3 regions of the Arthrobacter sp. NicSoilB4 genome follow, and region 3 is predicted to be linked to each of the others. Evidence: riboswitches for the same ligand, from Rfam matches in the RefSeq annotation. Region 3 holds a riboswitch; each other region holds the start of a gene.

Region 1 (3,267 bases), 1.6 Mb from region 3:
GCCCGATCGCCGCGCGGCCCTCCGGCCCCATGGCGCGGTGCGTCGTGGTGGCGGGATGGGTGATGAGGGACTTCGAATCGCCCAGGTTGTTGGAAATGTCGATGATCCTCAGGGCGTCCAGCAGCGCGAAGGCGGCCTCCTTCGCGGAACGCCCGGCGGACGGGGAGAGCTCGAAGGTCAGCACGGTGCCTCCGGCCTCCATCTGCCGTGCGGCCAGTGCGTACTGCGGATGGGACGCCAGCAGCGGGTACTTGACCCAGCTGACCGCGGGCTGCTCCTCGAGCCATCCGGCCAGCCGCAGGGCGGAGGCGGAGGAGTGGTTGACCCGCAGGGCCATGGTCTCCAGCCCCTTGGTCAGCACCCACGCGTTGAAGGCGGAGAGCGCCGGGCCGGTGTGGCGCATGAGCTGCTTGACCGGGCCGTCGATGAACTCCTTGGTGCCCAGGATCGCGCCGCCGAGCACCCGGCCCTGGCCATCGATGTGCTTGGTGCCGGAGTAGACGATCACGTCCGCGCCCAGCTCCCCGCAGCGCTGCAGCAGGGGAGTGGCAAAGACATTGTCGACGACGACCGTGGCCCCGGCGGCGTGCGCCAGCCCGCTCACGGCGGCGATGTCCACGATTTCCTGCATCGGGTTCGACGGCGACTCGAAGAAGACCGCCGTCGTGGGTTCCGACAGTGCGGCGCGCCACTGCTCCAGGTCCGGGCCGTCCACGAAGACCGTTTCCACACCCCAGCGCGGAAGGATCTCGTTGAGGATTACGAAGCACGAGCCGAACAGCGAGCGGGCCGCGACCACCCGGTCGCCCGCGGCCAGCAGGGCGCCGAGGGCCGTGAAGACGGCTGACATGCCCGAGGCGGTGGCGAAGCAGGCCTCGGTGCCTTCGAGCAGCCGGAGCCGTTCCTGGAAGGTGGCCACCGAGGGGTTGCCGTAGCGGGAGTAGACGAAGCGCTCGTCCTCGCCGGTGAAGGCGCGCTCCGCGGCGGCCGCGGATTCGTAGACGAAGCCGGAGTTCAGGAAGATCGGCTCGGAGGTTTCCTGGAAGCCGGTGCGGTCGAGTCCGCCGCGGACAGCCTGGGTATCCGGGCTCCAGCCGGCGGCGTCAGGATTGAAGGCCAACTTAGTGCTTTCCGGCGTTTGTGGGCAGGCCGCGGTTCTTCCAGCCGTTGACAGTGCGCTCACCGTGGCGGTCCGGTTCGCCTTCAAAGCCCTCAAGGACGTTGTACGACGTGTAGCCGGCCTCGGTCGCGGCGATCGCGGCGGCGATGGAGCGGGCGCCGGACCGGCACAGGAAGACCAGTTCGGTGCCCTGCCCGGCGGGGGCCTGGCCCTTCAGCTGCTGCTTCAGCTGTTCTATGAACCGCGCGTTGGGGAGCCCGCCTGCGAGGTTCCACTGGATGAACAGCGGATCATTGCGCGATCCGCCCGCCGACGCAGTGTCCGGAATGCCGATGTGGGCCCATTCGCCCTCGGTGCGCACGTCCACCAGGATGGCGCCGTCCTCGAGCTTGGCCCAGGCCTCCTGCGGGCTGAGGTCCCCGGCGTAGCTCACGCGTGGCCCTCGCCGTCGAACTCCAGGTCGTCCACGGCATTGGCGACGGCCGCATCGGCACTGGCGATCGCCGCCGGCAGCACCACGGCCTGGGCCACGATGACGCTGCCGCCGTTGGACGTGGCGGCCGGGCCCCCGTGCAGCACATAGCCCTCGGCCAGGGCGGCCGAGACGCGCTCGCAGAAGGCGCGGTCATCGGGGCCGGTGAACAGGCGGTAGGCCAGTCTCTCCCCGCCGGCCCCGGGGACGGCGGGGGCGGCGGGGCCCGGGGCGGGCACTGTACGGGTTGCTGTCTCGGGGACAGCGGGGGCGGACGCGTCAGGCACGACGGATCTCCTTCTTTCACGCTTGCAGCTCGAATGGTCGATATGCCGAGTATTCACCTGAGGCACCCCGCCGCGAAAGGGAGGGTTGCCGACCGGCCAGTCAGGGCTTGGCGCCGGTTCTCATTACTCACCAAAAACGTAACACCCGCGACGCCGGCCGGCACCGCCGCCGTCGTCATGTTAAGTAACGGAATCCGCCGGACCGCGGGGACCCAATCGGCGGTCCCGGGAGGATAATGACGGGAGGTGAAGTCCCTTTACGCCGGATGAAATCAGGTGGCCGTGAACGCCTCGGATGCTCCTACAGTCGCTCCCATGCTGCATTTTGGGTGGTTTGTGGGCCACGGCTTCGGAGTCCAGGGCTGGGGTACCCCCGGTTACGGGATCGGCTACGACTGGAAGAAGCCGGCGCTGTACCAGGACGCGGTGCGGGCCTTTGAACGGTCCGGGCTGGACCTGTTCATCATCGAGGATTCCCTCACCGTCCCGGACACCTACGGCGGCACCGCGGAAGTCTCCCTGGCGCAGGCGTCGTTCGCGCCCAAACACGATCCGCTGGCCCTCGTGCCGTATCTGTTCTCCGCCACGACGCACCTGGGCATCGTGCCGACGATCAGCGCATCCTTCTACCCGCCGTTCACCGCGGCGCGGCTGCTGGCCACCCTGCAGCACTTCTCGAACGGGCAGCTGGGCTGGAACGTGGTGACCTCCGGCAGCGACCTCGCCGCCCAGAACTACGGCCTGGACCAGCAGATCGAACACGACCGGCGCTACGAGAAGGCCGAGGAATTCGTGGACGTGGTCCGCCGGCTCTGGCGAAGCTGGGAACCGGACGCCATCCGGGAGGACGCCGAAGGGGGCGTTTTCGCAGACCACACCAAGGTCCACCCGATCCACCACGACGGCGAATTCTTCAAGGTCCGGGGGCCGCTGAACACTGCACCCATGCCGGAGGAACCTGTGCTGGTGCAGGCGGGCGCCTCCCCCCGGGGCAAGGCCTTCGCCGGGGGCAACGCCGACGTCGCGATTGCCCTCGCCAGGGGAGCGGACGGGATGAAGGCGTACCGGGACTCCATCCGGGCGGAGGCCGCCGCCGCGGGCAGGAACCCGGACGACGTTAAGGTGCTGTTTGTCCTCAAGCCCACGGTGGCCGGCTCGCGGGCGGAGGCGGAGGAACTGCGGGCCCGCCGCCGGGAGCTGACGCAGCGGGACATCGACAGCCAGCTCAACTCCATCTCGTATCTTTCCGTCATCGATTTCCGGCAGTTCGACCTCGACGCCCCGCTGCCGGAACTGCACACGAACAGCAACCAGGGCACACTCGACCACTTCACCAAGGCCGGCCCGCCGGGATCTACGCTGCGCCAGCTCCTCCAGGCCCGCAGCGG
Region 2 (3,267 bases), 1.6 Mb from region 3:
GGGAATCCGGCGTCGAGTCCCTTGTGGGCGGCGCCCCCGTCAAGGAGGGCCGCGCGCCTGTGAGCACAGAACACACCGGCCCGAACGAGGGCACCGACGAGACGGGCGGCTGGGCTCCGCGGTTCGACGGCCGGATCCTGACGAGTTTCGAGAACAAAGCGCACGAGGCGGGCCGGCTGATCTTTGACCTGAGCTACCGGCGCCGGTAGCCCGGGAAAAGGCCGCCGCCAGCCGACGGGCCGGCCTTTCGGGTCCGCCGAGGCGGTGCCTGCCAAAGTCCGGATTCCCGGGTGCTGTTCGTGGGCGGCTCGGCGTGGCACGATTGCGGAAGATGCAAGAACCGGGCCGGCCAGAGGCCCGGCAGAACCACCGAGCCAGTTGAGGAACCCGCCATCAAAAAAGAAATGAAAACCGCTGCGGACGCTGCGGAAGACATCACGAATTCCCGTGCGCTGGAGCTCGTGGCCCGTGCCGGTTTCGCCGTGAGCGGCGTCCTGCACTTCCTCATCGGCCTGGTCGCAATCCGGCTGGCCATGGGTGGGGAAGGCAAGGCCGACGTCAGCGGCGCGGTCCAGCAGCTCGCCAGCCAGCCGGCCGGCCCGCTGTTGCTGTGGACTTCATTTGCGGCCTGCGTTGCCCTCGCCATCTGGCAGACCAGTGACGCCATTTTCGATTTCGAGCACCTGCCGGCCAAAAAGAAACTGGCCAAGAAGCTCAAAGCCGCGCTGCAGGCCGTCGTCTACGCCGGGCTGGCCATCACGCTGTTCTCGTTCGCCAACGGCGCCGGGTCTGACCAAAGCAGCTCCACGAGCGATCTCACGGCGTCCGTGATGAAAGCCCCCGGCGGCTACGTCCTCCTGCTCGCCATCGGGGCGGCCGTGGGAATCACGGGAATCGTGTACGCCATCAGGGGCTTCCGCCAGTCATTCGCCAAATACCTCCGCCTTCCGGCCTCGCAAAAAGCGCGGACGGCGGTGACGGTCCTGGGCGTCGTGGGCTATGCGGCCAAAGGGATCGCCCTGCTGCTCGTGGGACTCCTGGTCATCATTGCCACCGTCAAAGTGCACCCCGAGGAGTCAACCGGGATCGACGGCGGGTTGAAGGCCCTCCGCGACCAGCCCTTCGGCGTGTACATGCTGGCCGCCGTCGGCGTGGGCCTGATCTGCTACGGCATCTTCATGATGGTGCGGGCGAAACTCGCAAAAATGTAACGCCACATTCCGGACGCCCACGGGAAACCGGGCGTTTGTGATCGTTTGTTGCAGAACGTGTCGTAATTATTGGGAAATCGAAGATTCTGCAGGAAAGTAGGTGTTGCCTCCACCGGAAACGGTCGGGGCAACAAAAAACGTCCTTCTGAACGAATTACCAACCATCCAGATCGGCTGAGAGACCTGGCTCGATGACGCCGTAGCAACCACCTTCGGGCACGGTGCTAATGCCAGGACCGATGGATATTGCCACGATCCCAAGTTCCCACCAACCTGCGCCCTGCGGCGGCCGGCGTGTGTGGGGCCTGCGGTTCTGGAGTTCCTCGGTCATGACCGAGAGGATCCCCGATGGATACCAATGAATCACGCACGGCAACGACGAACGCGAAGGCAAAACGCCGCGCGCTGCGTTTGCTGACCCTGATGGGGGCGGCGGCCCTGGCCCTGAGCGCCTGCGGCGCCAACCCGGCCGGATCCGCGGCCTCGCAGGTCCAGGATGGAACTCCGGTGCAGGGCGGAACGTTCGTCTTCGCCGAGGTCACCCCGATCAACAACTTCCAGACCCAGGCGGCGCGCTTCTACGAAAAAGCGAACGTCCTCAACAGCGTGCTGGACCGGCTGACCTATTTCGATGCCAAGAAGGGCGAGCTTGTCCCCTGGATCGCCAGCAAGTTCACCGCGAGCGAGGACCAGACAAAGTTCACCTTCACGATCCGCCCGGGAGTGACCTTCAGCGATGGAACACCGCTGGACGCCAAGGCTGTCCAGGCCAACTTCGAGGCCCTGGGCAAGGGCATCGAGGGCGCGAAGATCCAGCCGAACGTTGATTTCTCCACCTACCAGTCCTCCCGGGTCATCGGCGAGGACCAGGTGGAAGTAACACTGTCCTCCCCCGACGCCAACTTCCTGCGCGCCACGTCCTCCGTCACCGCCGGACTCGTTTCGCCGAAGACCCTCACCCTGGACAACGCCGGCCAGTCGGCCATCGCGAAGATCTCCGGTTCCGGTCCCTTCACCTTCGAATCAGAGAAGGCCGACGAGGAAATCGTCCTGGCTAAGCGTTCCGACTACGCCTGGGCCCCGGAAGGTGCCGCCAACCAGGGCGCCGCCTATCTGGACAAGGTCGTCGTGAAGTACCTGCCGGAAGTGGCGCACCGTGCGGGCGCTGTGCAGACCGGCCAGGTTGACTTGGTCCGCGGCCTGCAGCCGGCCGACGAAACCGCCCTGGCCGGGAGCGGCAACCAGGTCCTGCCGGCCAAGGGCATTGACCTGACCGCAAACATGGCAGCCGTGCGGATCGGCAGCGGCAAACTCGCGGACGCGAAGGTCCGCCAGGCACTGCAGCTGGGCATCGACCGGCCGACGCTTAAGGACACGGTGCTCTCCGACAGCTACGAACTCGCCGGCTCCGTGCTGAACCGTGAAGCGCCTGACTTCACTGATTTCTCCGCCGATTTGGCCTACAACCCGGAGAAGTCGAAGAGCCTGCTGGAGGAGGCCGGCTGGGCGGTTGGCTCCGACGGCATCCGCGCCAAGGACGGCCAGAAGCTCGAGGTCACCGTCACGTCGTCGAACAACTCCGTGGTCATCAAACCCGCTTTCGAACTGATCGAGCAGCAGTGGCGCAAGATCGGCGTGAAGCTGGTCAACCGCGCGGCAGACAACGCCTTCCTGGCGACCGCGATGAAGGATCCCAACGTGGAATTCTTTGGCACCCGGCAGTTCGCCTACGGCGGCCTGGGCCCGGTCTTCGGCCCGGTCACCAATACCCAGACGTTGAACGCGGACCAGCAGCTCAATGAGCTCTTTGCCACGGAACGCGCCGCCGCCAGCCCGGCAGCGCACAAGCAGCTGGTCGCCGAAGAGCAGCGCGCGCTGGTTGTCGACCAGGCGTTGGCCCTCGTGCTCTGGGACGAAGTCCAGGTTTACGGCGCCAACGCGAAGGCGCATGTCGACTTCACCTCCGGTACCGCGCCGGTCTTCCAGGGTGCCTGGAAGACCGGCAAGTAGGTCGTTATGGGCCCCTACTTTGCGCGGCGCCTCGGGCAGGCACTGC
Region 3 (3,267 bases):
GTCCTGGGGTTGTCCCTGGGGCAGTCGGCCGTATATTCGGTGGTACAGCTGCTGGACAAGATGACCAGGGCGCCCCTCGCGGAGGGGACTTCCACGCTGAACCGCTCGCAAAGCAGCCGCGAGTATTTCGACCTCACCTACCAGCTGCTGGACATCATCTTCGCCCTGGTGCCCGTGGTCCTGGTGATCTACTTCCTGACGGAACACCGGCCGTCTGGCCACGGCGTCACGGCCTTCCAGCGGCTGGGCCTCAATTTCGACCGGCCCGGCAAGGACCTGCTGCAGGGCTTCGGCCTGGCGGCACTGATCGGCATCCCGTCGCTGGGCCTCTACGCCGCCGGCCGGGCGCTCGGCATCACGACGGCGATCATCCCCAGCGCGCTGGACGCCTACTGGTGGACGGTGCCGGTGCTGGTCCTCTCAGCGATCCGGCACGGGATCGTGGAGGAGGTGATCGTGGTGGGCTACCTGCTGGACCGGCTCGGGAAGCTCGGCTGGGCCATGCCGGCGGCGATCTTTGCCAGCGCCATGCTGCGGGGCAGCTACCACCTGTACCAGGGGTTTGGCCCGTTCATCGGCAATGCCATCATGGGCGTCATCTTCGCCGTGGTCTACACCAAAACCCGCCGGCTGATGCCGCTGGTGATCGCGCATGCGGTGCTGGACATCGTGGCGTTCGTCGGCTTCAGCCTCTTCGGCAAGGCCATCGGCCTGGGCTGAGCAGGCACCAGGCAACGCGGGGTCATTTGGCGCCCATCCGGAGGCTCCGGACGGGCGTGAAGTGACCCCGCGTTGCTCTACAGAGCCGGCCGGACCGCCGGTATGCCGTTAAAGTATTTCGGCCGCCATCGGTGGGTGGCATCATTGGCACCCGCTGATAGCGGCCGAAGTGTGGGGCGGTGAAGCGTCAGATCGTGACGGCTCCGGAAGCCGTCTCGAACGTGACGGACAGGATGCCGGGTGTTCCGCGGGGAGCGATCCAGTTCACGGCGACGTCTTCCAGCGGCTTTTCCACCGGAACACCCAGCCATTCGGTGACGCGCTCGGCGGAGCCGGCAATCGTGAGGGCGGACATCTTGACCTGGCTCTCGTAGGCCTTCGATGGGTGGAGTTCCGGATCGCCCTCCCACTTGAGCATGTACGGGACCTGGGGATCGGCGATGAGCCCGAGGATGCCGATCTGCTTCCAGACCAGTTCGCGGCCGTCCGGGAACTTACGGTTGCCGTTGACGGCGGCGCGGCCGAGCCGCTCCTCGAACGGGGCCAGGTCGTCAACCTCGACGCACCAGCCCATCCAGCCGCCGCCTGCTTCGGAGCGGGCGCGGACGGCCTGGCCGAAGGGGGCCTTGTCGGAAGCCGGGTGGTTCAGGACCTCCACGACCTCCAGGTACTTGTGTCCCGCGAGCGGGATGATCATGTTGCGGGTCCCGAATCGGGGGTGTACTCCGCCCTTCACGGCTTCGACGCCGAGGGCAGACGCAATTCGTTCGGTGGTGGCAGCGAGGCCATCTTGTTCACAGGCGTAAGAGACGTGATCCATGCGCATGACCTCATCTTGGCACTTTGTGATGCGGCTCTCAGCTTAGGGGTGCCTAACCGAGATGGGATGTCATTTTCGGGGAGTCGCCGCAGTGCGCTTTCCCGCGTCATTGCGGGGAACCAGGGGGTCCGCCCGGGCGAATCGGCCGCCCGGCTTCATCTTCGTCACAAAGCTATCCAGAGCCCGGAACCGGTTCCTAGACTGGGGTCAGGTCATGAGTGCCAGCACACAGCCCCGGCTTGCTGGCCGGCAACCCTCGTATCGCGGTGGGGTGCCCCGGGTGAAGACCTGGCTGTCCGGCACCCGCCGGACGGCAAGCGCGGCGCCAGAGTTGCCCCGGGCCCAGAGCTCCGGTGCAGTCTGTGCCCAGTCCCGTTGAGGAGTCTCCGATGTCCAATGCCTGGTCCTTCGAAACCCGCCAGATCCACGCCGGCCAGGAGCCGGACAGCGCCACCGGTGCCCGGTCGCTCCCGATCTACCAGACGACGTCGTTCGTCTTCCCCAGCGCCGAAAGCGCCGCCAACCGCTTCGCCCTGGCCGAACTGGCTCCCATCTACACCCGGATCGGCAACCCCACCCAGGACGCCGTGGAACAACGCGTGGCCAGCCTGGAAGGCGGGCTCGCGGCACTGCTGCTGAGCTCGGGCCAGGCAGCGGAGACCTTCGCGATCCTGAACGTCGCCGAGGCCGGCGACCATGTGGTGGCCAGCCCCAGCCTCTACGGCGGCACCTACAACCTCCTGGCGCACACCCTGAAGAAGTTCGGCATCTCCGTGACCTTCGTGGAGGACCCGGACAACCTGGCGCACTGGCGCGAGGCCGTGCAGCCCAACACCAAGCTCTTCTTTGGCGAAGTGGTCTCCAACCCGCGCCAGGACGTCCTGGACATCGAGGGCATCTCGCAGGTGGCCCACGAGGCCGGGGTCCCGCTGATCGTGGACAACACCCTCTCCACGCCATACCTCATCCGGCCGATCGAGTGGGGTGCGGACATCGTGGTGCACTCCGCCACCAAGTACCTTGGCGGCCACGGAGCAGCGATCGCTGGCGTGATCGTGGATTCCGGCAACTTCGACTTCGGCAAGGATCCGGAGCGCTACCCCGGTTTCAACACTCCCGACCCCACCTACAACGGCCTGGTCTACGCCCGGGACCTCGGCAAGGACGGCGCCCTCGGCGCCAACCTCTCCTACATCCTCAAGGCGCGCGTCCAGTTGCTGCGCGACCTCGGCTCGGCGGTATCTCCGTTCAACGCCTTCCTCATCGCCCAGGGCATCGAGACCCTGAGCCTGCGCGTGGAGCGGCATGTTGCCAACGCCACCAAGGTCGCCGAATGGCTCGAAGCCAGGGACGACGTCGAATCGGTCGCCTATGCCGGGCTGCCGTCGAGCCCCTGGTACGAGCGCGGCCGCAAGTACGGTCCCCGGGGGACGGGCGCCGTCGTGGCCTTCAACATCGCCGGGGGAGCGGAGGCCGGGAAGCGTTTTGTCGATGCCCTCGAACTGCACTCCCACGTGGCGAACATCGGCGACGTGCGCTCGCTGGTCATCCACCCGGCGTCGACCACCCACAGCCAGCTCTCCCCGGAACAGCAGACCGTTGCCGGCGTCAACCCCGGCCTGGTGCGGCTGTCCGTGGGCCTGGAGCACATCGACGACATCCTCGCGGACCTCGAGGCCGGCTTCCGGGCGGCCAAGGACGCCTGAGGTCACACGGGCGTCACAATC

Evidence for each region. A riboswitch is a leader RNA that binds a small molecule or an ion and turns the genes downstream of it on or off. The one in region 3 is predicted to bind S-adenosylmethionine.
Region 1: it holds a riboswitch for S-adenosylmethionine, as region 3 does, so the genes downstream of both, LDO13_RS16815 (DUF1737 domain-containing protein) here and LDO13_RS05485 (bifunctional o-acetylhomoserine/o-acetylserine sulfhydrylase) in region 3, are expected to answer to the same signal.
Region 2: it holds a riboswitch for S-adenosylmethionine, as region 3 does, so the genes downstream of both, LDO13_RS16595 (ABC transporter substrate-binding protein) here and LDO13_RS05485 (bifunctional o-acetylhomoserine/o-acetylserine sulfhydrylase) in region 3, are expected to answer to the same signal.

Annotation. Positions count from the first base shown of each region.
Region 1 covers NZ_AP024653.1:3,655,758-3,659,024, reverse strand. The annotation lists gene LDO13_RS16825 (O-succinylhomoserine sulfhydrylase) at 1-1,120, opposite strand, end outside; gene LDO13_RS16820 (rhodanese-like domain-containing protein) at 1,122-1,553, opposite strand; gene LDO13_RS16815 (DUF1737 domain-containing protein) at 1,550-1,831, opposite strand; SAM riboswitch class IV at 1,893-2,007, opposite strand; gene LDO13_RS16810 (NtaA/DmoA family FMN-dependent monooxygenase) at 2,195-3,267, shown strand, end outside.
Region 2 covers NZ_AP024653.1:3,602,490-3,605,756, forward strand. The annotation lists gene trmB (tRNA (guanosine(46)-N7)-methyltransferase TrmB) at 1-209, shown strand, start outside; gene LDO13_RS16590 (DUF1206 domain-containing protein) at 405-1,211, shown strand; SAM riboswitch class I at 1,370-1,457, shown strand; gene LDO13_RS16595 (ABC transporter substrate-binding protein) at 1,560-3,221, shown strand; gene LDO13_RS16600 (ABC transporter permease) at 3,228-3,267, shown strand, end outside.
Region 3 covers NZ_AP024653.1:1,237,120-1,240,386, forward strand. The annotation lists gene LDO13_RS05475 (type II CAAX endopeptidase family protein) at 1-720, shown strand, start outside; gene LDO13_RS05480 (VOC family protein) at 908-1,546, opposite strand; SAM riboswitch class IV at 1,751-1,866, shown strand; gene LDO13_RS05485 (bifunctional o-acetylhomoserine/o-acetylserine sulfhydrylase) at 1,930-3,246, shown strand.